Regions from separate parts of the Psychromonas sp. CNPT3 genome, predicted to be linked through region 1. Evidence: predicted binding sites of a transcription regulator. Region 1 holds the regulator's gene; each other region holds the start of a gene.
The links. Region 1 encodes sigma-54, which starts transcription at its own class of promoters, with help from an activator protein. Its sites were predicted from a motif close to GTTGGCACGNNNNTNGNNT; they were not measured.

Region 1 (8,454 bases):
CTGGCATTTTTTCAAGTAGACGACGTGTTGAGACAAACATACCACTTTCTAAAGCGTTATTAACTTCGATTAGGCGTTGCTGGGCATTTTGTAAATCACTGTTTTCCAACATGGAGTGGCCCCTTTTCCTTATGCTTAAGCTAACTTAGCGATGCAATAGCCTAAGTCTACTTTTGTGTATGGCCTTTAAATTCGGCTCTTATTTTGTTGTTTTTATATTATAGTAAGTCAAGACACCTTGTTTGCTTAGCGATCTTATGTATTTTACCGCTTAAGTTATTGCGTATTGTAGAGATTTGTTTGCTGATAGCTACTGCTTTATCGTTATTTTAAACATTTATGTTCAATTTGTACCGGGTAATGATTTTTAAAGCGCTTCGCCAGTTGCTCCGCGACATAAACGGAGCGATGCTTTCCACCAGTACACCCAATTGCAATGGTGACATAATGACGATTATTATTTTCTAAATGTCCAAGCCATGATTGGAATAAATTATCGATTTGATTAATCGTTTGCTTTACGACGGGAAAGGCATCTAAATACTCTTCGATGCAAGGATCAAGTCCGGTATATTGTCGTAAGTCTTCTTGCCAGTGTGGGTTAGGCAAAAAACGCACATCAAACATGTAATCAGCATCTTCGGGATGCATATATTTAAAACCAAAGGATTGAATGACTAAAAGAAGTTTACTTTTACTGCTACCTTGTAAATAAATTTTTAAACGCTCATTGAGATCATGAATAGATAGGGTCGTAGTATCAATAACGAGAGAGGCTTTCTCTTTGATAGGTTGTAACAGTAAGTGCTCTAATTCTAATGCTTGTGATAAGGACATTTTTTGCTTAGAAAGAGGATGTAATCGTCTGGTTTCGCTATAGCGCCGAATAAGCTCTGTACTGTCAGCATCAATGTAAATGATGTCGCTTTCGACTTTGTCTTGCAAGCGTTGCAATAAATCAGCTATCTGCGAGGATTCACCGGGAAGATTACGTACGTCTAAGCTAATCGCCACTTTATTGTGCTTAGCATCGACATTTTCTAATAATTGTTCAAGTAAGGCAAAAGGGATCCCATCAATACAGTTATAACCCAGATCTTCAAGCACATGTAGTGCGATAGTTTTACCCGATCCAGAGCGGCCACTGATGATGATTAACTTCATAGTTAAGATCCCTTAATTGATTTTTAATTACATTGTAAGCATTCAAACAATATTTTATCGTCGGTCGCACTTCTTAATTGGCGTAAGAGTGTTTTATCTAATAATTTTTCACTGATGGTTGCAAGCGCGCTTAAATACTCTTGGCAACGATCTTCGGGCACAAAGATAGCAAATAAAATATCCACACTTTTACCATCTGATGCATCATAATCAATACCCTTTTGGCATTGTAAAAAAACACCTGTTGCGGGTAAGTCGCTGGAAATTTTAATATGTGGGATCGCAACACCAGAGCCAACCGCTGTTGAGCCGATTTTTTCTCGGGCAATGAGTTCATTAAAGAGAACTTGATGATCAAGGTTCAATGTTTTAGCCGCACTAATACTTATTTTTTCTAAAGCCGATTTTTTGCTGTTGCAATTTACTTGGCTAAAGACTGAATCTTCAGTTATTAAGGTAGATATTTTCATAGGGATCACTTTTTTTCTGTTCAATAGATGCAACAGAGATAATCATCTTTATTTTAAACAAGCTGATGTATAAATATTAAGCGTTTAAATAACGCAATAATAACAATAACATTAACATGAACGATGCGCTCCTAGCTATTTTTTTGCTAAGCGCTTTTTCTTTTTATTGAAAAGGCGCGAGTTTAGCAGGTTGTAAGTGCATTGCCATGTGTAAATCACTATTTTTTAATTTTTATCATACTTATAACTCATTATAGTGCATTAAATTAACTGTTTTCTTTGATTTGACGGGGGGATGCCTAAGGATTCTCGATATTTTGCAACGGTACGTCGAGCCACTTTAATACCTTGATCATCAAGTAATTTTGTCATTTTGTTATCACTTAATGGTTTGTTATTAGGTTCGCTTGCGACTAATTTTTTAATTAAAGCGCGAATAGCGGTGGACGAGCACTCTCCGCCACTTTCTGTCGCCACATGACTTGAGAAGAAAAATTTTAATTCATAAATACCACGTGGCGTATGCATAAATTTTTGGGTGGTGACGCGAGAGATTGTTGATTCGTGCATTTCGACTTCAAAGGCGACATCATTGAGTACCATCGGCTTCATCGCTTCATCACCGAGTTCAAAAAAATCTTGTTGCTGCTCTACAATGCATTTTGAAACCTTTAATAAGGTATCATTACGACTTTCTAAACTTTTGATAAACCACTTTGCTTCTTGTAAATGGCCTTTAATAAATGCGTTGTCAGCTTTACTGATCTTGCCTTTACAAAGGTCTGCATAATGTTGGTTTATAGATAAATTTGGATCACAGTCTTGATTTAAAGAGACGCACCATTGATCCGCTATTTTTTTTACATACACATCTGGCACAATATATTGCGCCTGACTGCTCTCTATTTTATTACCTGGGCGAGGCTCAAGGCTTTGTATTAAACGCATAATATGGGCTAATTGTGCTTCTTTTAATTTAGTCTTTCGTGCCAACGTTCGATAATCACGGCTTGCTAAAAGTTGCATATGTTGATCAAGGATCATTAACGCTTCTTGGCGCCAAGGCGTATCTTCACTTAGATTTCGTAATTGAATTTGTAAGCACTCTTTTGTGCCTCGAGAGGCAACGCCAACCGGGTCAAAATGTTGTATACGCTTAAGGACGGCTAATATTTCATCGAGCTCTAAATCATCTACATCTTTTTGCAAGCTTTCTAAAATGGATTCACAGCTACTGGTTAAATAGCCTGATTCATCGATAGAATCGATGATATTGGCTGCAATTAATAAATCGGTATCAGAAAAGGGAGTTAATTGCATTTGCCAAACAAGATGATCTTGTAAAGTGGTACAGGATTCGCCTTGATAAACACGATCTTCGCCATCAAAGGAGCTTCGTCCGGATGAGATGGTGGTGGTCGGAGGCGGAGTATAGGCCTCATCCCAGTTATTTTCGACCGGAAGATCATCAGAAAACTCTAGTTTAGAGATCGCCTCAGCAGTATCTATTTGACTACTATCTTGTTCTTTTTTTATGTCTTCAAGGCCACTATCATCCTCTTGCTCAAGAAGAGGATTTTCATCGAGCGCATTTTGGATCTCTTGTTGTAAGTCTAAGGTAGAAAGTTGTAATAATTTGATTGCTTGTTGTAATTGAGGGGTCATTGCAAGTTGCTGACCCATTTTCAATTGTAAACCTTGTTTTATCAAAATACTTTCTTCCTTACTAGTAGAGTTAATGACGATAACTATAGCTTAAATGCATCGCCTAAATAGACTTCTTTAACTTTGGCATTAGATAGGATCTCCTCCTGAGTTCCTATCGCGATTATTTCTCCATGGCTAACGATATATGAGTGCTGACATACATCTAATGTTTCGCGTACATTGTGATCCGTGATTAAAACGCCTAAGCCTCGATCGCGTAGTTGTTCAATAATTTTTTTAATATCGAGTACTGAAATAGGATCAACACCGGCAAAAGGTTCATCTAATAAAATAAACTTTGGATCGGTTGCGAGTGCTCTGGCTATTTCTACGCGTCGCCTTTCACCCCCAGAGAGGCTCATGCCTTTGTTATCTTTAATATGATTAATATTAAAGTCATTAAGTAACGCATTCAATTTTTCAGTGCGCTGGGCAGACGTTAGGTTTTTACGCGTTTGTAATATACCCATAATGTTTTCAGTTACGGTTAGACGTCTGAAAATAGAGGCTTCTTGAGGTAAATAACCAATCCCTTTTTGCGCTCTAATGTGCATGGGTTGATGTGAGATATCTTCATCATCAATGCATATTTTACCTTCATCTTGTTTAACCAGGCCTACCACCATGTAAAATGAGGTGGTTTTTCCTGCGCCATTTGGGCCTAATAAACCGACAATTTCACCCGTTTTAACGGTTAAATTAACGCCATTTACGACGGTGCGTCCTTTGTAACTTTTTACGAGTCCCGTTGCGATCAATTCAGCCATTTTTATTTTTCTTTTGTTGAGTTAGGTTTATTGTTGTTTTTTTCAAACTGAGCCGGTAAAAAAACCGTTTTAACCCGTTTTTCATTATTTTTATCACTCATCACAATCAACTCTTCGGTGTTTAAATAATAAATAATTTTAGCGCCGTTAATGCGACTGTCTAATTGCTTAACTTGTGCATTGCCTGTTAGCGTGATTTTAGATTTAGCGACATCATAATGAATGCTATTTGCTTGCGCATTAAAAGGCCGACCATCTTCTTGTGTTTGATAAAAAGTAGCGACGTTACCTTTTGCTAACATTTGCTCATGATTAGGCTGTGCAGTACGGGTGACAATGAGTTTATCTGCTTTTATGATAATACTACCTTGGGTGAGTAAAACATCATCAACAAAGGTAATACTATTATTTTTCATTTTGGCATGCTGACTAATAGAGCTAACATGAATAGGTTTTACATAATCTGATTCTAGCGCCCAAGCACTAAGTGAAAAGAGTAGGGCACTGCTGATCAAACCAATTTTAATTTTTTTCATTAAAATACACCGCTTTTATATTGTTTTTTACTATCATTTCGTTACTCAGTAGTGAAGCCCACATTCCGACACCTTGTTGATGCATTTGCGGACCATCCCAAGTAATAAACAGATTTGAACTGATTTCTTTTTTATCCAGCAGTAAAGTGAGCTCTTCAGTGGCTATATTTTGTATGAGTTGATCTAAACTTAGGTTTTCAACGCGCACATCATGAGTCAATTTTAATGTGTTTTCATCTTCTAATAAACCATCTTTACTACTTATCTGCCAAGTACTTATTTGATTATTATCTTTATTTCTAACATACACAATAACACGTGGATTAATAAATACGGTGTTATTTTTCTCGCTAAAAGTTGTGGCTTTATCGGCAAACATTTTGTGGCTAATATCACCTAGCGTGTCAAAATGTGTACTGCTTAAATTATAGGCAGTGTAATTTGGATTGTGTACTTTTGATATTTTATAGAGTGGCTCTGCTTTAAAATAAGACCAAAAAAGAAAAGCGATGAGCAGGGCAGCAAAAGGGATAATATGGCGTTTTTTCATTTATTTATTCACTTTTACCGGTGGTTATCTGTAATTTATGATGGCACTGTAAAAAAAGGTCGCAAATTTCACGGACAGCGCCAAAGCCACCGCGCGTTTTTGTGACTAGGTCCGCACCTTGTATCACTAACGGATGAGCATCGTTAACGGCCACTCCCAGCCCGCATGCTTGAATAACGGGTAAATCGACGACGTCATCACCGATATAAGCGACTTCTGATGCATTTAAGTTCAGCTTAGTAAGTAAAGATTGATAAACACTTAATTTATCTTCTTTACCTTGAAAAATAAGAGAGACACCTAAAGCTTGCATTCGATTGGCGACAATATTTGATTGTCTGCCGGTAATAATAGCAATCTCGATCCCTTGCTGCATAATCGCTTTCATACCGAAACCATCTTTTGTATGAAAGGCTTTCAATTCTTCGCCTTGGTTACCTAAATAGATACGGCCATCTGAAAACACACCATCAACATCACAGATAAGGAGTTTTATTTTTTTGGCGCGTTGATAATTGACCGCGCTGATGTTTCCGTAAGGTGTTTCGATCATTGTATTTCTCGTTAGCTAAGGTATTAAAAGACATTGTTACGGTTATCAGTAAAAAAATAAAGACTTAAGTGCTGATAATGTCTTATTTTAGCTAACATCGATAAGTAGAGTGTAAAAAAATATTTTTTATCAAAGTAAACGAAGGTTTATAGATTTAAAGTTTGTATAAAAAAGCGTGCCTTATTACACTGTCATTAGTTTTGTTCACTACGTAGATATATTTAATGAAAAAAGACATTCATTTACAGATAAAGAAAATGCACTTTAGTCGTTCTGGACGGGTGTTGTTTGATCAATTAGATTTCGAATTCGAACGTGGGAAAATAACGGCTATCTTAGGCCCCAGCGGTATAGGTAAAACAACCTTGCTCAAATTAATTGGTGGCCAGTTGCGCGGTAGCAGTGGCGAAATTATTTTTAACGATATACCTATCCATGATTGCGACCAAAAAACACTTTTTGATGCGCGTAAAAAAATGGGTATGTTATTTCAAAGTGGTGCTTTGTTTAATGAACTAAGTGTTTTTGAAAATGTGGCTTTCCCATTACGCGAGCATTATCAACTCGATGAGGCGTTATTAAAAACATTAGTATTGATGAAGCTTGAAGCGGTTGGTTTACGTGGTGTGCAACATTTATTACCCATAGAGTTATCGGGTGGGATGGCAAGACGTGTTGCATTGGCGCGGGCCATTGCTTTAGATCCTGAAATGATCATGTATGATGAACCTTTTACCGGACAAGATCCTATCTCAATGAATGTGTTATTAAAACTAGTGAAACAGTTAAATAAAACATTAGGTCTCACCTCTATTATTGTTTCTCATGATGTCGATGAAGTGCTATCGATTGCAGATAATGTGTATGTACTTGCACAAGGCGAGATTATTGCGCAAGGCAGTGTCGATGTATTATTAAAAGAAAAAGATAATGCATTATTACAGCAGTTTCTACTTGGTCTTAGTGATGGCCCTGTGCCATTTCATGCAAAGGCAGAACCCTTTAAAACCGAATTGGCTAAGGTTAATCTATGAATTGTTCTTTTGTCAGTGCGGTAGGGCGAGAAAGTCTCGCCTTGATACAAGTGAGTGGGCGTGCGTGTCTTTTATTAACGCGCACATTGTGTGTAAAGCCTCATAAAAAATTGTTTTCATTATTTATTGTACAAATATTCCAACTGGGTATTTTATCTTTGCCTATTATATTAACGGCAGGATTATTCATTGGTATGGTGCTGAGTTTACAAGGCTATTATGTGTTGGTGGCTTATGCTGCAGAAGAAAACCTAGGCAGCATGGTCGCATTGTCCTTATTGCGAGAATTAGGGCCCGTTGTGAGCGCCTTACTTTTTGCAGGGCGCGCAGGCTCTGCGTTAACGGCTGAAATTGGCTTAATGCAAAGCACTGAGCAGCTTGCAAGTATGGAAATGATGGGCGTATCGCCTTTAAAGCGCGTACTAGCACCGCGTTTATTAGCGGGCGTAATAACACTACCAATGTTGACACTACTCTTTAATGTATTTGCGATATGGGGTGGGTATTTAATTGGCGTTCATTGGATGGGGATTGATGCAGGTTCATTCTGGTCGGTCATGCAGGGCAGTGTTGATTTATTTTCTGATGTGGGTAACGGCATTATTAAAAGTGTTATTTTTGCATTAATAATCACTTGGGTTGCGTTATATAACGGCTATTACGTTATCCCCAATGCTCAAGGAATAAGTCGCTCTACGACGACAACTGTTGTTGTCTCATCGTTATTAATATTGGCGATGGATTTTATTTTAACCGTATTTATGTTTGGGATGTAATTGATGTCAGCAAAAAAAATATCAGAAAAAAGAATTGAATTTTGGGTGGGGTGCTTTGTTATCGCCTCATTAATTGCTTTTGCGTTACTGGCATTTAATATCGCGGGTATTTCATTAAAAGGGCAGGGTAAAAGTTATACCTTATATGCAAGCTTTACCAATATTGGAGGCCTTAAAGAGCGCTCCCCAGTCAAATTAGGTGGCGTTGTAGTAGGGCGCGTTGAAGAGATAAGCCTTGATGTTCAAAATTATATGCCTCGCGTGCGCTTATCGATGTATGCACAAAAAGGCTATTATTCCGACACTTCTTCACTTTCAATTTTAACATCTGGCCTTTTAGGTGAGCAATACCTTAGTATTACTCCCGGGTTTATGGATGAGGAGAGCGAAATGTTAAGTGATGGAGATAGTATAGATGATACAAAATCGGCATTAATACTTGAAGATTTAATTGGTCAATTTATTTATTCAATGCAAAAGGACGATTAATGCGTATATTACTGAGTGCTGTTTTATTGTTATTTACGAGTATGGTTTCGAGTCAAAGTATTGATATGAGCAACCCTAACACGGTGATCAAAGAGGTATCAAGACAAACATTTGCGCGTCTTGAGCGTGATGCTACGCTCCTTAAAAACGATCCCACACTGATAAAAAAAGTAATAGCAGAGCAACTATTACCTTATTTTGATTATAAATATGCAGCGTATAAAGTGATGGGGGTGCATTTGCGGGAAACCAGCAAAGCACAACGTCAACACTTCGTTAATGCGTTTAAAGAATATTTAGTCAATGCCTATGGGCATTTGTTAATGGGCTTTAAAAATCAGCAATTAAAAATAATAGAGGTTTCTAATTTTTCTTCTAAACGTATTATTACTATTCCGGTAAGAGTGA
Region 2 (8,454 bases), 1.5 Mb from region 1:
GAAACATCTAACGTAAATGTAACGGAAGAATTAGTTAATTTGATTGAAAGTCAGCGAGTTTATGAAATGAACTCAAAAGTAATTTCTGCGGTTGATGAAATGCTTTCTTATGTTAGTCAGCAATTATAAATTTAATTAAATGTAACGTGTCATGTGATGTCATTGATCTTTAAGTTTTTTAAAATTGTGCCAATTTTATGCAAATCTGATTTGGTTTTCTGATTTTGCCTGTGCAGTACGATGAATATATAATGTTAGTTAAGTACATTTTTTTATGGCCATTATTGGCCGGTGTAATAAATTTAAGGGAATTCCATGAAATGTTTGACGCAGGTCGTGATCGCATTTTTATTATTAATTTTTAGTGGCGCCAGTTACAGTGCGCGTATTAAAGATATCGCGAGTGTGCAAGGCGTTCGTAGTAACCAATTAGTGGGTTACGGTTTAGTCGTTGGTCTACCGGGTACGGGCGAAAAAAGCAGTAAGTTTACGGAGCAAGCATTCGCGACTATGTTGCGTAATTTTGGTATCAACATTCCGATTGGTGAAAAATTAAAAATAAAAAATGTAGCACCAGTAGCTATCACTGCAGAATTAAAAGCCTTTGCAAAGCGCGGTCAAAAAATTGACATTACGGTTTCTGCTATTGGTGAAGCCAAAAGTTTACGTGGTGGTGAATTACTACAAACTTTTTTAAAGGGTGTTGATGGCAATGTATATGCGATTGCACAAGGTAGCGTCGTCGTTGGTGGGCTTGGAGCCGAAGGTGCCGATGGCTCAAAAGTGGTGATAAATACGCCAACAGTCGGACGCATTGCTAATGGCGCGATTGTAGAGCGTGAAGTGGTTTCCCCCTTTTCCCATGGAGATACGATAACCTTTAATTTGCACGAATCAGATTTTACGACGGCTAAAAGAATGGCTGATACTATCAATAATTTAGTGGGTGCTAATACGGCAACGTTATTGGATGCAACCTCTGTTCGTGTTCTTGCGCCACGTAATATATCGCAACGTGTCTCTTATATGTCAACGTTAGAAAACTTAGAATTTGAGCCCGCTCGAGGCGCTGCTAAAATCATAGTGAACTCACGTACGGGTACGATTGTTATTGGCCAAGATGTGAAATTATTACCAACTGCCATTACGCATGGGGGTATTAGCGTCACTATCAGTGAAAATAAAACGGTGACCCAGCCGAATGCACTAGCGGGTGGTAAAACGAAAGTGACCGATAACAGTACGATAACGATCACCAATGAAGACAGTCGTATGTTTACTTTTGATACGGGTGTCAGTCTGAATGATTTAGTGCGAGCGGTAAATCAAGTGGGACTGGCCCCAGGTGATTTGATGGCGATATTAGAAGCATTAAAACAGGCGGGCGCGTTACAAGGTGAACTGATCATTATTTAATGTTTGTCGCAAATAAAAAACATAAAAAAGGCAAGTCATGTTCATGTGACTTGCCTTTTTTTATAAAAGGAGGCGATGTTACTGCCTCATTTTTTTATAGGGTCATGGCTGCTATCCAACCAAACACGATAAGCGGTAAATTATAATGTAGGAAGGTAGGTACAACAGAGTCCCAAATATGATCATGTTGACCATCGACATTGAGTCCAGACGTTGGCCCTAATGTAGAATCTGAGGCTGGGGAACCTGCATCACCAAGGGCTGCCGCTGTACCCACTAAAGCAATAGTTGCCATAGGAGAAAAGCCAAAAGCCACTGCAAGCGGAACATAAATGGTCGCTAAAATAGGGATTGTTGAAAAAGAAGAACCAATGCCCATCGTTACTAACAAGCCAATCACTAGCATCAAGAGTGCAGCTATCGGTTTATTGTCGCCAATTGAGGTAGATAAAAGTTGAACGAGACTTTCTACGCCACCTGTTGCTTTCATAACGGCTGCAAAACCTGCAGCCGCAATCATAATAAAGCCTATCATTGCCATCATGTGCACACCTTGGGTAAAGATGTCATTCGTCTCTTTCCAAGCTATTACACCGCCAAAAGTGAAGACGACAAATCCTGCTAGAGCGCCAATAATCATTGAGCCAGAGTATAGTTGTGCACTTAATGTCGCGACAATCGCAATACAGGCGACAATTAAATGACGTTTATTGACCGGTTTTAATGTGCTGTCTGCTTGACTATTTTTAGGTTTGATATCGGTCGCGTAATCGCGTGGCTTTCTATAGCTAAAGAAAACGGCAATTAATAGCCCGGTCACCATGCCAAGAGCCGGTAAAATCATGGCTTGAGGAACTTGGCTCGCGGTAACATGCAAACCATTCTCAGCTAAATTTTTAAGTAAGATATTATGTAAGAAAATCCCACCAAAGCCGATAGGTAGTACCATATAAGGTGTGATCAAGCCAAAAGTCAGAATGCATGCAACGAGGCGTCTATCTAAGCGAAACTTGCTAAAGACGGAAAGTAGAGGCGGGATCAAAATAGGAATAAAAGCAATGTGCACGGGGATAACATTTTGTGATGCAAGTGCCATCAGCATGATCATTATCAACACAGAATACTTAATGGTATTAGAAAGCGTTTCAGGATGTTGGCCTTGAATACGTTTGATCACAGCGTGTGCGAGTAAGTCTGTTATTCCAGATTTTGAGATAGCAACGGCAAATGCACCTAACATCGCGTAGCTGAGGGCAATAGTTGCACCTCCTCCTAACCCACCTTCAAATGCACTCACCGTATCGGAGAGTGAAAGTCCAGCGCTTAAACCGCCAATGAGGGCACTTAATGTTAAAGCGACAACCACATTAACGCGCATTAGTGACAGTCCTAACATGATACAGACAGCGAGGACAACGGGATTTAGCATAAAAGCTCCTTAATTGTTATGAATGGGATCATATTACGTGAGTTATGTTATTAATAAAGAAAATTATAAAATCAATTTTGGCATTGTTTTTGCTTAGATACTTAATGTGTAAAAGAACATCTTAAGGGTAATCACAGGGCGAATTATGTCGAATCAGAGTGTCACACCAGCAAGTAATTATTTTGATCTGCAAGGGTTAGATCAATTGCGTCAAAAAGCGCTTGCTAATGATAAAGGCGCTATTCGTGAAGTGGCTAATCAATTTGAAGCTATGTTTGCGACGATGCTGATAAAATCGATGCGTGAAGCCAATGAAGCGTTTGAAACGGATAGTCCGTTTAATAACAAACAAACGAAGTTCTATACAGATATGCAAGATAAGCAATTGGCACTTGATATCAGTCGTCATGGCTCGCTTGGGCTTGCAGATGCACTGGTTAGACAGTTAGATCCAACCTCTATTGCCGGCTCTACCGAATCGGTTCCCTTAGACCAATTGCAAATGCCAAATACCTATAAAACAACGGCGTTTCCGATAGAGAAAGAAAGCACCGCTTTTGCTATTAACCAAAAAGCAGCACCGATGGAATTTAGCATGGCCGATAGAGCGCCAAAAGTGAAATCATCTTCAGAAACCTTGGCGTTTACGGATAAAAAATCATTTATTAATACCTTGTTACCGTATGCCAAAAAAGTGGCGAAAGTATTGGGTATCAGTCCGGAAGTCTTGATTGCACAGTCTGCACTAGAAACCGGCTGGGGTAAAAAGATCATCAATGATGCACAAAATAACAGCAGTTTTAATTTGTTTAATATAAAAGCAAATGCAAGTTGGTCTGGTGGCCGCGTCGCCAAAGAAAGTATAGAAGTAGAAAATGGTGTGGCAGTAAAACGACGTTCACATTTTCGAGCGTATGAAAATATTGCACAAAGTTTTAATGATTATGCCCAATTTATAGGGCAAAGCAAACGTTATCAAGGTGCATTAGAGCAAGGCACGAATGGCAGTGCGTATATTGAAAAATTACAGCAAGCGGGTTATGCAACCGATCCTCTTTACGCAACGAAAGTGCAATCTATTATGCAAAGTGAGTCCTTTAAGGAAATATTAAAAGAGGATAAAAACTAATGGCAGATTTATTTCAAATTGGCTTGTCGGGTATTCACTCTTCACAGGCAAGTTTAGCGACAACTGGGCATAATATTGCCAACATCAATACCAAAGGTTATTCACGCCAAAGCGTGGAGGTGGTTACGGGTGGCGCAGATCGCTACGGCAGTAACTTTATTGGTCGAGGTGCATTGGTAAACAGTATTGAACGTGCCTATGATCGTTTTGCCTTTACAGAAAATGTCATGAACACCTCGCAATTGGCTTATAGTAAAGAAGTTTTCACACAAACCAATCAAATAGATGCACTGCTTTCTGATAGCAGTACATCGGCAACAAAACCTGTTTTAGAAGTTTTTAAAGCGATAAATGGGGTTGCAGATCATCCTAATATGTTGGAATCTCGTCAAGTTTTTTTAGAGTCTTCTTCGAATATGATCAATCAATATCATCGTCTTTATGACAACCTTGAAATTCAATATAACAGTATCAATCATGACATTACCAATTCGGCTAAAACATTAACCACACTTGCAGAGAATGTTGCACAATTAAATGTACAAATTGCGGCGGTACTCGGCAGTGGTGGAGATAGTCGCTCCAATGATTTATTAGATGAACGCGATCGCGCCATTGCAAAATTAAGTGAATTTGTTGATGTATCTGTTGTTCCCGTCAAAAATGGTATGGTCAATGTTTATGTGGGTAGTGGCCAATCGATAGTCATGGGTACAACCTCATTGAATATAATTTCAGTCAATGGCGATCCCGATCCTTCGCGCCAAGAACTTGCCATGAATGTGAATGGTAATCTGGTGAAATTAGATGGCGTACGCATGGGTGGTAAAATATCTGCTTTATTTGATGTGCGTAATAATGATATTGAAAAAGCCTTTAATCAATTAGGCCAAAATATAATGGGCTTGACCCATTCAATGAATGAACAGCAAAAACAAGGTCAAACATTAGAAGGGAAAATTGGTGGCGATATTTTTAATGATATAAATTCGCGACAGAGTATGAAAAATAGGGTACTTGCTCATAATGATGATTTAGGGAGTGCGCAATTAAGTCTACGTGTCGATGATTTGAGTTTATTATCTGCGGATGAGTTCACTTTAGAAGTCAATGATTATCAAGCAGCAACGGCAACAACTGCAGAAAAAATAGCGTTTACATTAACCAATAATAGAACAGGGGACACACAAGCTGTTTCTATTAATGATTTGTCTAAAACGAAGCGCGTGGATCTTCCTAATACGGGACTTAGTTTAGGTATTGATGCCATTATTGCAGCAGATCCACCACAAGTGGGTAAGAAGTTTAGCCTGCGTCCAACGCGTTTAGGCGCACAAGAAGCCACGTTACAGCATCAAAACCCTGAAAAAATAGCAGCCGCAAGTGCAGAAATAAATGTAATACAAAAAAAAGAAAATAACGGGACAGCACAGTTACGCGTCAGCGCATTACATGATCCATTAGATCCCCTTTATATGAAAAAAGATGAGCCACTTTCCATCGTGATCACGGGCAATACAGGAGGCGTCCTGACTTATGATATCGTCAATAAAGATGGCAATATAATAAGTTTAGTACCGGGATCCTCGAATAATTATGTTCCTCCTAAAAGCAACGGTGACTTATTAACAGGGCTAACGGTCACCCCTGATTTACTCAGTGGCAAAGTCACTTTTAATATTGCGGGAATAGATGTTGAAATGTATCAAGGATCGCCATTGGTAGGTGATATATTTTCATTAAATTATAATGAAACAGGGGATGGTGATAACAGTAATATTTTAGAAATGGCAGCCTTACAAGGCAAAAAAATAATGAATAATAATAAAGCCACATTCCAAGATATTTACAGTGGCATGATTTCTGAAATCGGCTCAAGAACGGCAAATGCGGACATCTCTATGAAATCTGCCACTATTTTACAGCAGCAATCCTTTGAACGTGTTGAAAATGTGAGTGGCGTTAATATGGATGAAGAGGCTGCAAATTTACTGATGTTCCAACAGCATTATAGTGCAGCTGCTCGCGTTATATCTGTTGCGGGTGAACTCTTTGACACTATTTTACAAGCGGTTAGATAATACCAAAGGAACTAAAAAAGTGATCCGTCTTGCTTGTTGAAATTATCCCTACCTGCGTTGTGAGTTTTGAAGTGAGAACAACACTCTCCTGCAACTCACGCCTTGCTAGTATTAATTTTTCCGGCGCAATACATGAAAATTAAATTAATTCCTTTGGTATAAATAAACATTTAAATTAAAATTGGTACGTATCTTGCAAGTTTAAACGTGAGTGATAGGCTCATTTTCAAAAGAGGTCAGTATGCGTATTTCTAGCCAAGTTTTTTTTCAGCGTAATACACAAAGTGTGTTTAATAATCAAAGCGAATTGAGTGAAAAAAATATTCACCTATCCACACAAAAAAGAGTGATCAATGGCTCCGATGATGCCGTTGCAATTGCGACTATTCAACGCTTAAAGCAAGACCTTTCAATGGCAGATCAACATGTCCAAAATGGTGAAATGGCAGAAACTGCCAATGCATTAGAATCTATCTCATTAGCGCAAAGTACTAATATTTTGCAACGTATGCGTGAATTAATGGTGAGCTCGGGTAATGCGACATACAGTGCCGATGGGCGTGAAGCGATAGCGACGGAGCTTAAGCATCTTCGTGAAGAATTAATTGGTGTTGCCAATACAAAAGATGGCAATAGCCAGTATATTTTTTCCGGTTTTGAAGTGGATACTCTGCCCTTTCAAAAAAATGAATTTGGTACGATTGAGTACCATGGTGATGAGGGAGATACGTCTTATCAAATTGGTCCGGGTGTTACTATTCAAGGTAATGATCCTGGCTCTGCAATTTTTATGCAAGTACCTGAAGGTAATGGCAGTTTTGTCGCAGAAGCCAATCCTAATAACTCTGGCTCAGGCGTCTTAGATGTTGCATCTATCATTGATAGTAAAGTAGCAAGCCAGTTTCCAGATCAAGATTATAATATTTCAATCAGTGAAACGCTTCCTGTTGGCACAAAAAAATATTCTGTTTATAGCACTGCGGAGCAAAGTGTAACGGGCAGTGCTTCGATTAAAATCTCGAAAGTTGATCTTACGGATGCCAATATTGGCAGTGTTAACCCTAATAGCGTATATCCAGCTGCAGGCAGTGACGTTAGTATCGATTTTGTCGCGACATTAGTGCCGGGTGAATTTGAAGTTCGTATCAACAATCAATCCTCTTTACCCAGTATTTATAATGCGAATAATCCGCAGCAAGAAATTACGGTAAATGGTATTTCCATTGAAGTCTCAGGTATGCCAAGCAATGGCGATCAATACAAAATGACCAAATACATTGAGCCGACGACGTATGAAGAAGGTCAATCTATTGAATTTAATGGTATAAAAACCAAGTTAAAAGGGCAAGTTAATGAGTTTGATAGCTTTTCATTAAGACAAAGTGGTACCAAAGATATTTTTTCTACGATCCAAGATGCCATTGATGCCTTAATGATGCCGGGTGATGATAATGGTCCAACGGCGCAACGTGAAATGCGTTTAGATACAGTGCGTCATCAAATTGACAATACAATGCAAAATGTATCTACCGTAGTGACATCTGTAGGTGCTCGGCGCAGAACGATTATTAATCAGCATGAATCGACATTAGATTTTAAACTAACCAATCAAAAAACGTTATCCAATTTAGAAGATTTAGATATGGCCTCTGCTATTAGTGAATTTAAAATGCAGATGAGCTTACTTGAGATAACACAGCAAACCTTTATGCAAATGCAATCATTGAGTTTATTTAAGTTGTTATAGGCATTGTATTTAACCGAAAAAAAGAGGCAATCATTGCCTCTTTTTTTTTGTTTAAAAAAAATCCTTTTAAAATAATTAATTTAATTTACTTAACACCCACTAAGCACTTGAATCTAAAGCCTAATGGTTACTTTTTTAGGCGTTTTTGTAAAAGTTGGCATGTAAATCGCATTAAATTCCTTGAGAGTAAAAATTGACGGTAATTAATATAAAAATTACCGATTTTTCTGAGTAAGGAATGACCAAGGAATAATGGAGTAAATTATGCCACAAGTGATAAATACTAATATCATGTCGCTCAATGCGCAGCGCCAATTAAATAAAAGTCAATTGCTAAGTAATGAAGCAATGGAACGACTATCATCAGGTTTACGTATTAATAGTGCGAAAGATGATGCTGCTGGTCTGGCTATTTCAACGGGAATGCAATCGCAGATCCGAGGAATAAACCAAGCAGTACGTAATGCTAATGATGGTATCTCAATGTCGCAAACGGCAGAGGGATCGATGGATGAAATGACCAATATACTACAACGTATGCGTGAGCTGTCAGTGCAAGCTGCCAATGATACTAACTCAGCATCAAATAAAGAGTCCATCCAAAAAGAAATTGATCAACTCTATGAAGAGTTAGATCGTATCGCCAATACCA
Region 3 (8,454 bases), 450 kb from region 1:
ACCATTGTTACCACCCTGCTCACCCCTAATTCAGCCAATGATGTTGATATATTCTCAGCAAAAAACATACCCGACTTAAATGCAGAGCCCTTTTTATACCAACAAGTGCTAGATCAAAATAAGCAACCTATTCGTTGGAAATGGAGAGCACAACGTTACGCACAACACTTAATCGATAATAGGTTGAAAATAAAAACAAAAAACGGTAAAAAAATATATTCCGTTGAATTTGATCTTGTCAAAAATAGTGAAGAGATCCGTAGTTATAAATATTCAGGTTTTGTCCAAGCAGCCAGTAAACGTTATAATATTAAAGAAAGTCTGATCTATGCCATTATAAAAACAGAAAGCAGTTTTAACCCTTACGCAGTTTCCCATGCTAATGCTTATGGATTAATGCAAGTGATCCCGAGGACCGCCGGTAAAGATGTATTTTATAAAATCAAAAAAAGAAATGATACACCCACTAAAAATTACCTTTTCTCCGCACAAAATAATATTGATACGGGCACCGCTTATCTGCATATTTTAAAAACACAGTATTTAAAAGGGATTAAAAATGATACGGGTAGACATTACGCCATCATCTCAGCTTATAATGGTGGTTCTGGTAATGTTTTTAAAACTTTTTCTTATAACCGAGAAAATGCGCTTAAAGTGATCAACAAAAAAAATAGCCAACAAGTTTATAATGATTTGCACACTAAAAACCCCATTTCTGAAGCCCGTCATTACTTATATAAAGTACATAAAAATGAAAAGGAATTTATCCGTACGGGGCTTTAAAAAACAAAAAAAACGCCAAAATGTTTTTGGCGTTTTTTAACGTATCATTTATTTAAGTATTTGATGCTAATGCGATAGGCTCAAGCGTGGCCTTTAACTCCTTATTAAAATCATCCTCACTTTGATTAACCGATAAATTATCTGTTAATACACGTGAAAAACTGGCAATCATACCTTGATTTTCAGTTAAACGGCGCGTGGCCTCACTGATAGAATAGCCTCCCGATAACGCAACTAATTTCAATACATTAGGATGATCCAGACAACTTTTATAAAAGTTAGCTTGCTCTGGTAGAGAAACTTTTAGCATCACTAATTCATCTTTAGACAAACTGTCTAGTTGTTGCATTAATTCTTTTTTAAGTAAAACTTCAGATTGCTTTTTATCCGCACTGTGGATAGCGATTTCAGGCTCGATAATAGGGACTAAGCCAGCGGCCATAATTTGTTTTGCCACATTGAATTGCTGAGCAACCAACTCTGCAATGCCCTCACTATTTGCATGCAATATAACAGAACGCATTTTGGTGCCAAAAACATGTTTTTGTTTTGCTTTCGCTAATAATTTATCTAAAAATTCAATAGGTTTCATTAACTGTACTCCCTTTCTCTCAGCTTCTAAGCCTTTATCTACCTTTAAAAAGGGGACAATTTGTTTTTCTTGCCATAAATAAAGAGAAGAAGCTTTACCTTGTATATTACGATCTAAGGTATTTTCAAATAAAATTGAGCCACAAATATAATCACTATTAAAAACAGGGCTAGTAATTATTCGGCTACGCATCGCATGCACTAAAGCAAACATTTCATCATCATTACTAAATTTATCAGCCGTAACACCATAAGCTTTTAAGGCTGTAGGCGTACTACCACCACTTTGATCTAATGCGGCGATAAAACCTTGATGAGATTTCATGTGTTCAAGTTGTTGTTCAAATTGTGTCATAAAATGTATTCTTCTTTCAAATTAAAGGGGCTTATACTTATGCGGTGGTAGATGCTTTACCTTGGTGAGCAACGCTTTGTAGTGCTGCCTCAAGGGTTTTCTCATCGGCAAGATAATAGTGACGTAGCGGTTTTAAATCTGCATCTAATTCATAAACTAATGGGATCCCTGTCGGGATGTTAAGATCCATGATATCGGCATCACTGATATTATCGAGATACTTCACTAAGGCACGTAAGCTATTACCATGTGCCACTACGAGTACTTTTTTTCCCGCTTTAATATCCGGTACTAAACTGTCTTTCCAGTACTCAGAAACGCGTACGATCGTATCGCGCAAACATTCCGCTTTTGGTAAATATTTACTGTCAATCCCTTGATATAAAATATCATTTTTTGAAAGTCTTGCATCATCATCTTGCATTGATGGTGGTGGCACATCAAGACTACGACGCCAGATCAATACTTGCTCTTCACCGTGCTTTAGTGCTGTTTCGCTTTTATTTAAACCCGTTAATGCACCATAATGTCTTTCGTTCAATTTATAGCTACGCTGCACCGGCAAATGCATTTGATCCAACTCATCTAATACAATCCACTGCGTACGAATTGCACGTTTAAGCACGGATGTATGCACCATATCAAAGCTAAATCCCGCTTCGCGCAATGCTTTACCGCCTTGATGTGCTTCAATAACACCTTCGTCTGCGAGATCTACATTTTGCCAGCCAGTAAATCGATTTTGCAAATTCCAATCGCTTAACCCATGACGGATCAAAACGAGTTTATACTTTGTCATATCATACTCCTGATTAAAATATCAGCATAACAAGACAAATAACAAATGGCAATGGAAATGATAACTATTATCAAATGATCCTTATGTAAAATCATGACGACCATTTTTACCTATAAAAAATAAGGTCGATACATCAATATTAAAAAGAAACATGGATATAATACCAAAGGAACTAAAAAGGTTAGCCGTCTTGCTTGTTGAAATTATCCCTACCTGCGTTGTGAGTTTTGAAGTGAGAACAACTATCTCCTACAACTCTCGCCTTGCTAGTGTTAATTTTTCCTGCGCAATACATGAAAACTTAATTAATTCCTTTGGTATAAGTAAAGAAAGAAAGGCTAAATAAATACACGCTATTGAAAAAATAATAAAAAAAAAGTGACTCCAAAGGAGTCACTTAAAACAATTTAACTTATGATCAAAAATCGAAAACCAAAGTTTATTGACCTAAACACTGACCGTTATTAACACGACCTGGGAAAATAGATTTTAATGTTTTTTGCAATGCTTTCCAATCAGAAGCCATTTCATTTGCTTGCTGCTGTGTTAGCGTCGCACCATTTTTAGCAATACGATCTTCTTCCACTTTTGTATAATGGAAAATATACATATCGGTGTCTTTGCTATCTTTAAATGCATTATATACATTATCGACATTTTTTTGAGTATCATCTACGAAAATAATAGAATCAAATTTTTGCCCTGTTTTATCTAGCAAGTACTTGATCATTTCGCCTTTATTTTGACCCGTTGTCATAAATACGCCTTTCATGTAACTGGTTGGCCGTTTAAGCATGTCACGGAAAACAGGCGTCTCTTTTTGACCTTTCACTTTTAATGATGAACCATCAAAGTCGATGCCAACACGCGTAAGTTCACGCTCTGTTGCCGTGCGATATAATGGAGAACGAGATGTTAATGCGATTACCGTATTGCCCTGTTTTTGCCAATTAGCCACAATAGATGGCACGTCTTTTTCAATTAAACGCATCGTACCTAGTTCATACAAAAGACCGATAGAATCTTGGAATAAACAATCTACTTTTTGCTCATCCGTTGCTTTTACAGCAAGTTTTCCACGTTGCCACTGATACCAAATATCACCACCAATATCACTTTCACTGGTTAAAAGGTTATTATCAATATCTAAAATCAGTAATACATTATCAATGCCATGTAATTTATTCTGTGCCTGTACGGTTTGCATTGCATCTTTAAAGTGGCTAATTTCTTTTTTTTGTACGCCAGCATTAACTTGAAAAGCAAAACTTAAACAAAATAATGAAATACATGCATTTTTTATCGGGTGTTTCATCCGTGATCTCCATTTGTAGGGGTAGAAAATAATTCTATCTGTTTTCTCATTTAAAAGATGTGCATTAGATCTAGATCCTTTACATTTTGAGAATAAATACTCATTATTTATCAATCTGTTATAAGGTTTTTATGTTGTTTTTAGCTATCAATATAAATGGAATTAATACTCGAAAAAATATATATGGCACTCTAAAACAACAAGTAATAGTGTTTTTTTTATAATTTCCATTAAATATCACTTAACATTAAAGACCTAGAGTCAAAACACCCGTTACGTTTCTTAGTCGCTCGCCGTTCATTATGTTGTATTGTCTTTTTATTATTAGACAAAAAAAACCTTAATATCGATTAAGGTTTTAGAGGTCATAGTGGTTATTTATTCTTTATTTTATACTTTTTTTATACGAAAACCCTAACATCAATAAACCCATTAACAGTAAAAATATTGTGGCTGGTGCAGGCACTGAAACCTCCCCACCATTTGTTGACGCTATTGATAATCGGATGTATTTATTCGGATCACTAATGGAATCATCGATACCGGATATAACATTGTCCATTTCAAAGAAATACTCACTCACTGCAATCAGATAATTCCCGACACTTAAAGTAAGATCAATATGTGAATCTTTCCCATTAGAATCATCGTTCATAGCAAGAAAATCGTTACTATCGAGCGCCCCATCGTTTTTGAAGATATACATCATAGGATCTATATTAAATGTATCCCCCAATAAACGGCTACCTAACGCATCGAAAGAGAAATCACCGGCTTTCGTCACGGTAAAATACAATCGAGGAACCGATCCAGCCTTATCACTCTCAGTCACAAATACATCTGTTGTTATTACATTTGCACTCGCAAATGATGAAATAGCTAACAATGTTGTGCAACATAATAACGTTATAAATTTCAGCATATGATCTGCTCCTCTTAAATGACATTAAATTCTTAAATAATTAACTTCTATCAATAGATAGCAGAAATCGTGCCAGTTAGTTAATTGATTGTTTTTAAACAGGTATTTATTTTTATATAGAAAAATTCATTACAAAATGTAAAATACTTCGACACTTTATACGCTAAAAATTAAGTAATGATAAAACCAATATGCAGGTATATCGGCACAATTTAATTATCACAAACAGCTTTCAATAATTAACAAAATTTCATGATAAACAATATGTTATATATTATATTAAATTGTTATTTCCGATATGTTTCATGCACCCTCATAATACTACGCTGGCCTGATAGAGACTGCTTTAAACAAGCTTAAACTTCTAACCTTATAGATGAATATTTCATCATTAAGCAAGCCCTGAATAATAAAGATCTTTTTAAAATAAAAAAAACTAAAACTAAACTAAAAAATCAAGGCAAAAATACTATGACAAGTGTCCTCAATATTGATCCCAATGTAAAAAGAGAAAAAAATCTCCTTTTACATGAAAAAGCAAATATGACAGAACAACAATGGAATAAAGCCATTAAATTCGACAGTGTTGATCTCGGTTGGATTGTAATGAGTATTGGTATGGCTATCGGTGCGGGTATTGTCTTTTTACCCGTGCAGGTTGGTATTATGGGATTGTGGGTGTTTCTTCTTTCCGCAATTATTGGCTATCCAGCCATGTATTTATTCCAGAAATTATTTATTAATACTTTAGCGGAATCTAAAACGTGTTCGGATTATCCCAGCATCATTAGTGGTTATCTGGGTAAAAACTGGGGTATTGTACTCGGCATATTATATTTTATTATGTTGGTTATTTGGGTACTCATTTACTCATTAAGTATTACCAATGACAGCGCCTCTTATCTCTATACTTTTGGTGTCACCGAAACCCACTTAAATAATAATGTGTTTTATGGTTTAGCCCTACTTTGTGGTCTTGTTTTTATTGCCTCAAAAGGTGAAAAACTCTTATTTAAAATATCCGGTACGATGGCAGTTATTGTATTGATCCTGATTGCCGTGATGGGCGTTTTACTAATATCACGTTGGGATCTTGCCAATATCCCTGAATTAGGTACCTGGACAAGCATGTTAAAGGACGCAATTATCACCCTGCCTTTTACATTAACATCAATTCTATTTATTCAATCATTAAGCCCGATGGTGATATCTTACCGTTCGCATGAAAAATCGATTGAAGTTGCACGCTATAAAGCCTCTCGCGCAATGAAAATTGCCTTTAGCATACTCTTTGTTATCGTTTTCTTTTTTGCAGTATCATTTACTCTTGCCATTAGCCAAGAGCAAGCCATTGATGCAATGCATAAAAATATTTCAGCGCTCGCTATTATTGCACTTTACTTCCCAGGGAGTTGGGCAACGATCACCGGTGTGGTTATCAATATTTTTGCAGTCGTCACCTCTTTCTTTGGCGTGTATTTGGCCTTCCAAGAAGCATGTCGCGGTATTGCCATGAATGTATTACGTCGTAAGTTTTCAGAAGAAAGTATCAATCTTAAATTGATGCGCCGCTCAGTCACTATCTTTATTATTCTGCTTGCATGGGCAACAACAGCAACAAATGCGCCTATTTTATCCTTTACCTCTATTTGTAGTCCGGTATTTGGTTTGGTGGGATGTTTGATCCCTGCCTACCTTGTTTACCGAGTGCCACACTTAGCAAAATATAAAGGCATGTCTACGAATCTTATTATTGTCACTGGTATTTTGCTTTGTATCTCACCACTACTGGCGTTTATCTAAACGAAGATAGGTCTCTTTAAAAAGCCAAGATCTTATAAAAAAAAATCCGATGCGACTCTGCATCGGATTTTTTATGCGAGGCCTTAAATTTTTATCTCTTTATTAGCATCAAAAATCTCTCTGCTCTGCCTTTTACAGTGAACGCTGTAGTTTCTAATCTCTCTTTTTAATTTGTGTGCACCTATTAAAACAACGACTTACTCATGTAAAGGTATAAGCCGTTTCCCTTATCATTCTCTCTTTTTGAGCCTAAAAAAAGGAGGGATATCATTAATGATCCCTCCTCCCTTTTGCATCTAAAAAACACTTATCATTTACTGGATTTTTACAGCAAATCTTTTAGTCAGATAGTGGTTTAAAATTAAGGCCATGAAAATAATGCCACCACCAAGAGAGAGCCTAAGTAAATCAGCATCACGCCCCCATAGCAGTAAATTGACAAGGATCCCTGCTGGGATCAATAAGTTATTCATCACAGCAAGCGCGCCGACATTAACCAAGGTCGCACCTTTATTCCACGCAAAATATCCAAGGCCCGAGGCTATCGTGCCTAAATAAATTAATATTCCCCACTGTAATGAGGTGCTAGGTAGTTTCTCACTGTTCCCAAAAAGGAGATAACAAAGACTCGCCACCAATAAAGCGCCGATAAAGAACCATGCAAAGATACTCTTTTGATCAATGACGCGCCCGCCAATGAGATGCTTATAACCCACTTGCCCCAATGCAAAACATAAATTAGCGCCTTGCACCAATAAGAATCCAGTCACAAAATTAGCATCAATACCGTTGTAGCGAATAGCAATGGCGCCACTCGTTGCAATAAAAGCACTGAGTAAAAAAGACGCATTAAATTTACGTTGTATCGCATCGTTTATCAGGGTGACATATATCGGCGTCATAACGGTAAACAGTAAAACTTCGGGTACCGATAAATATAAAAAAGAGTGGTAATAAAACACGTACATTAAGCCAAGTTGGATAGCGCCTATGCCCATTAATTTACCCGCCGTCTTTGCATTGATTTGACCAAGACGTAAAAAAGGTAAAAAAACCAGCGTCGCTAATGCAATGCGGATCCAAACAGAAAACCAAGGGTCTACTTGACCAGCAAGATATACGCCGATCAAACTAAAGGAGAAAGCCCACAATACGGTAACAGAAAAAAGATATGCCATAAAAAATCCATGTAAACAAAAGAGAGTTATTCTAAACGATAACGCCTATCAAAAGAATGCCAAAATTACAATTTTAGAATTATCGCCCTTGTTAATGGAAATAATTTTCTAGGCGTAAGCTTAAATAATGAGAGTTACCAACGAGAAAAGATAAATATAGCGCTCAAAAAAAAACGCTTTCAGCCTCTATTAAAGGTTAAAAACGCTATTTATATTCGCAGTATTTATGAAAAAATCATACGTTACTTATGAAAAACGTACCAGTACATCGACTTTTGACGACATAACACTGGTAAGTGTTTGTGCGTCACTCGTTGCTAATACAACAATGCCTTTATGCTTAGCAATGTGTTTAAACAGATGGTTTAAATTAAAGATACTTTCACGATGGTGTGCATTTTTTAACGCAGCTTGCGGTACAAACATAACATCTGCTTGCTCAAGTAATAATATATTATGTGCCGTAGTGACTGACTTAAATAATGTATCCACCTCAGTTTCACTGGCTTTTTCTGCTATCACAGCGCTTTGTAATGTTTCGATTGTTGCAAATTTACTGAGTTCTTCTTTAGCTGCAAGAAGCTGACTTGGGCTAGCACCATTAAAAGCGATTAGAAAACGAGATTTATGTTTTGCCATCTGTTGCATACTATCTAAAAAATGATAATAACTTTTGCCTAGGTGATCGACTCTTAGCATTTTATT

Region 2: flgJ (flagellar assembly peptidoglycan hydrolase FlgJ) is a predicted target of sigma-54. The motif match lies at 2,922-2,940, and genes of this name have one in related genera.
Region 3: PCNPT3_RS08030 (DVUA0089 family protein) is a predicted target of sigma-54. The motif match lies at 4,827-4,845, and genes of this name have one in related genera.

Annotation. Positions count from the first base shown of each region.
Region 1 is NC_020802.1:2,286,508-2,294,961, reverse strand. Features, by position in the region: gene mgtE (magnesium transporter) at 1-112, opposite strand, end outside; gene rapZ (RNase adapter RapZ) at 325-1,164, opposite strand; gene PCNPT3_RS10130 (PTS sugar transporter subunit IIA) at 1,188-1,634, opposite strand; gene PCNPT3_RS10125 (RNA polymerase factor sigma-54) at 1,896-3,341, opposite strand; gene lptB (LPS export ABC transporter ATP-binding protein) at 3,383-4,108, opposite strand; gene lptA (lipopolysaccharide transport periplasmic protein LptA) at 4,111-4,644, opposite strand; gene lptC (LPS export ABC transporter periplasmic protein LptC) at 4,631-5,194, opposite strand; gene kdsC (3-deoxy-manno-octulosonate-8-phosphatase KdsC) at 5,199-5,747, opposite strand; gene PCNPT3_RS10100 (ATP-binding cassette domain-containing protein) at 5,972-6,781, shown strand; gene mlaE (lipid asymmetry maintenance ABC transporter permease subunit MlaE) at 6,778-7,557, shown strand; gene mlaD (outer membrane lipid asymmetry maintenance protein MlaD) at 7,561-8,046, shown strand; gene PCNPT3_RS10085 (MlaC/ttg2D family ABC transporter substrate-binding protein) at 8,046-8,454, shown strand, end outside.
Region 2 is NC_020802.1:737,011-745,464, forward strand. Features, by position in the region: gene flgG (flagellar basal-body rod protein FlgG) at 1-129, shown strand, start outside; gene PCNPT3_RS03315 (flagellar basal body P-ring protein FlgI) at 316-1,416, shown strand; gene PCNPT3_RS03320 (Na+/H+ antiporter family protein) at 1,511-2,845, opposite strand; gene flgJ (flagellar assembly peptidoglycan hydrolase FlgJ) at 2,991-3,974, shown strand; gene flgK (flagellar hook-associated protein FlgK) at 3,974-6,055, shown strand; gene flgL (flagellar hook-associated protein FlgL) at 6,297-7,802, shown strand; gene PCNPT3_RS14385 (flagellin N-terminal helical domain-containing protein) at 8,067-8,454, shown strand, end outside.
Region 3 is NC_020802.1:1,834,255-1,842,708, forward strand. Features, by position in the region: gene mltC (membrane-bound lytic murein transglycosylase MltC) at 1-786, shown strand, start outside; gene PCNPT3_RS08015 (fructose bisphosphate aldolase) at 839-1,732, opposite strand; gene gpmA (2,3-diphosphoglycerate-dependent phosphoglycerate mutase) at 1,770-2,531, opposite strand; gene PCNPT3_RS08025 (DUF2608 domain-containing protein) at 2,971-3,846, opposite strand; gene PCNPT3_RS08030 (DVUA0089 family protein) at 4,232-4,768, opposite strand; gene PCNPT3_RS08035 (amino acid permease) at 5,312-6,571, shown strand; gene PCNPT3_RS08040 (DMT family transporter) at 6,886-7,749, opposite strand; gene PCNPT3_RS08045 (hypothetical protein) at 7,996-8,448, opposite strand.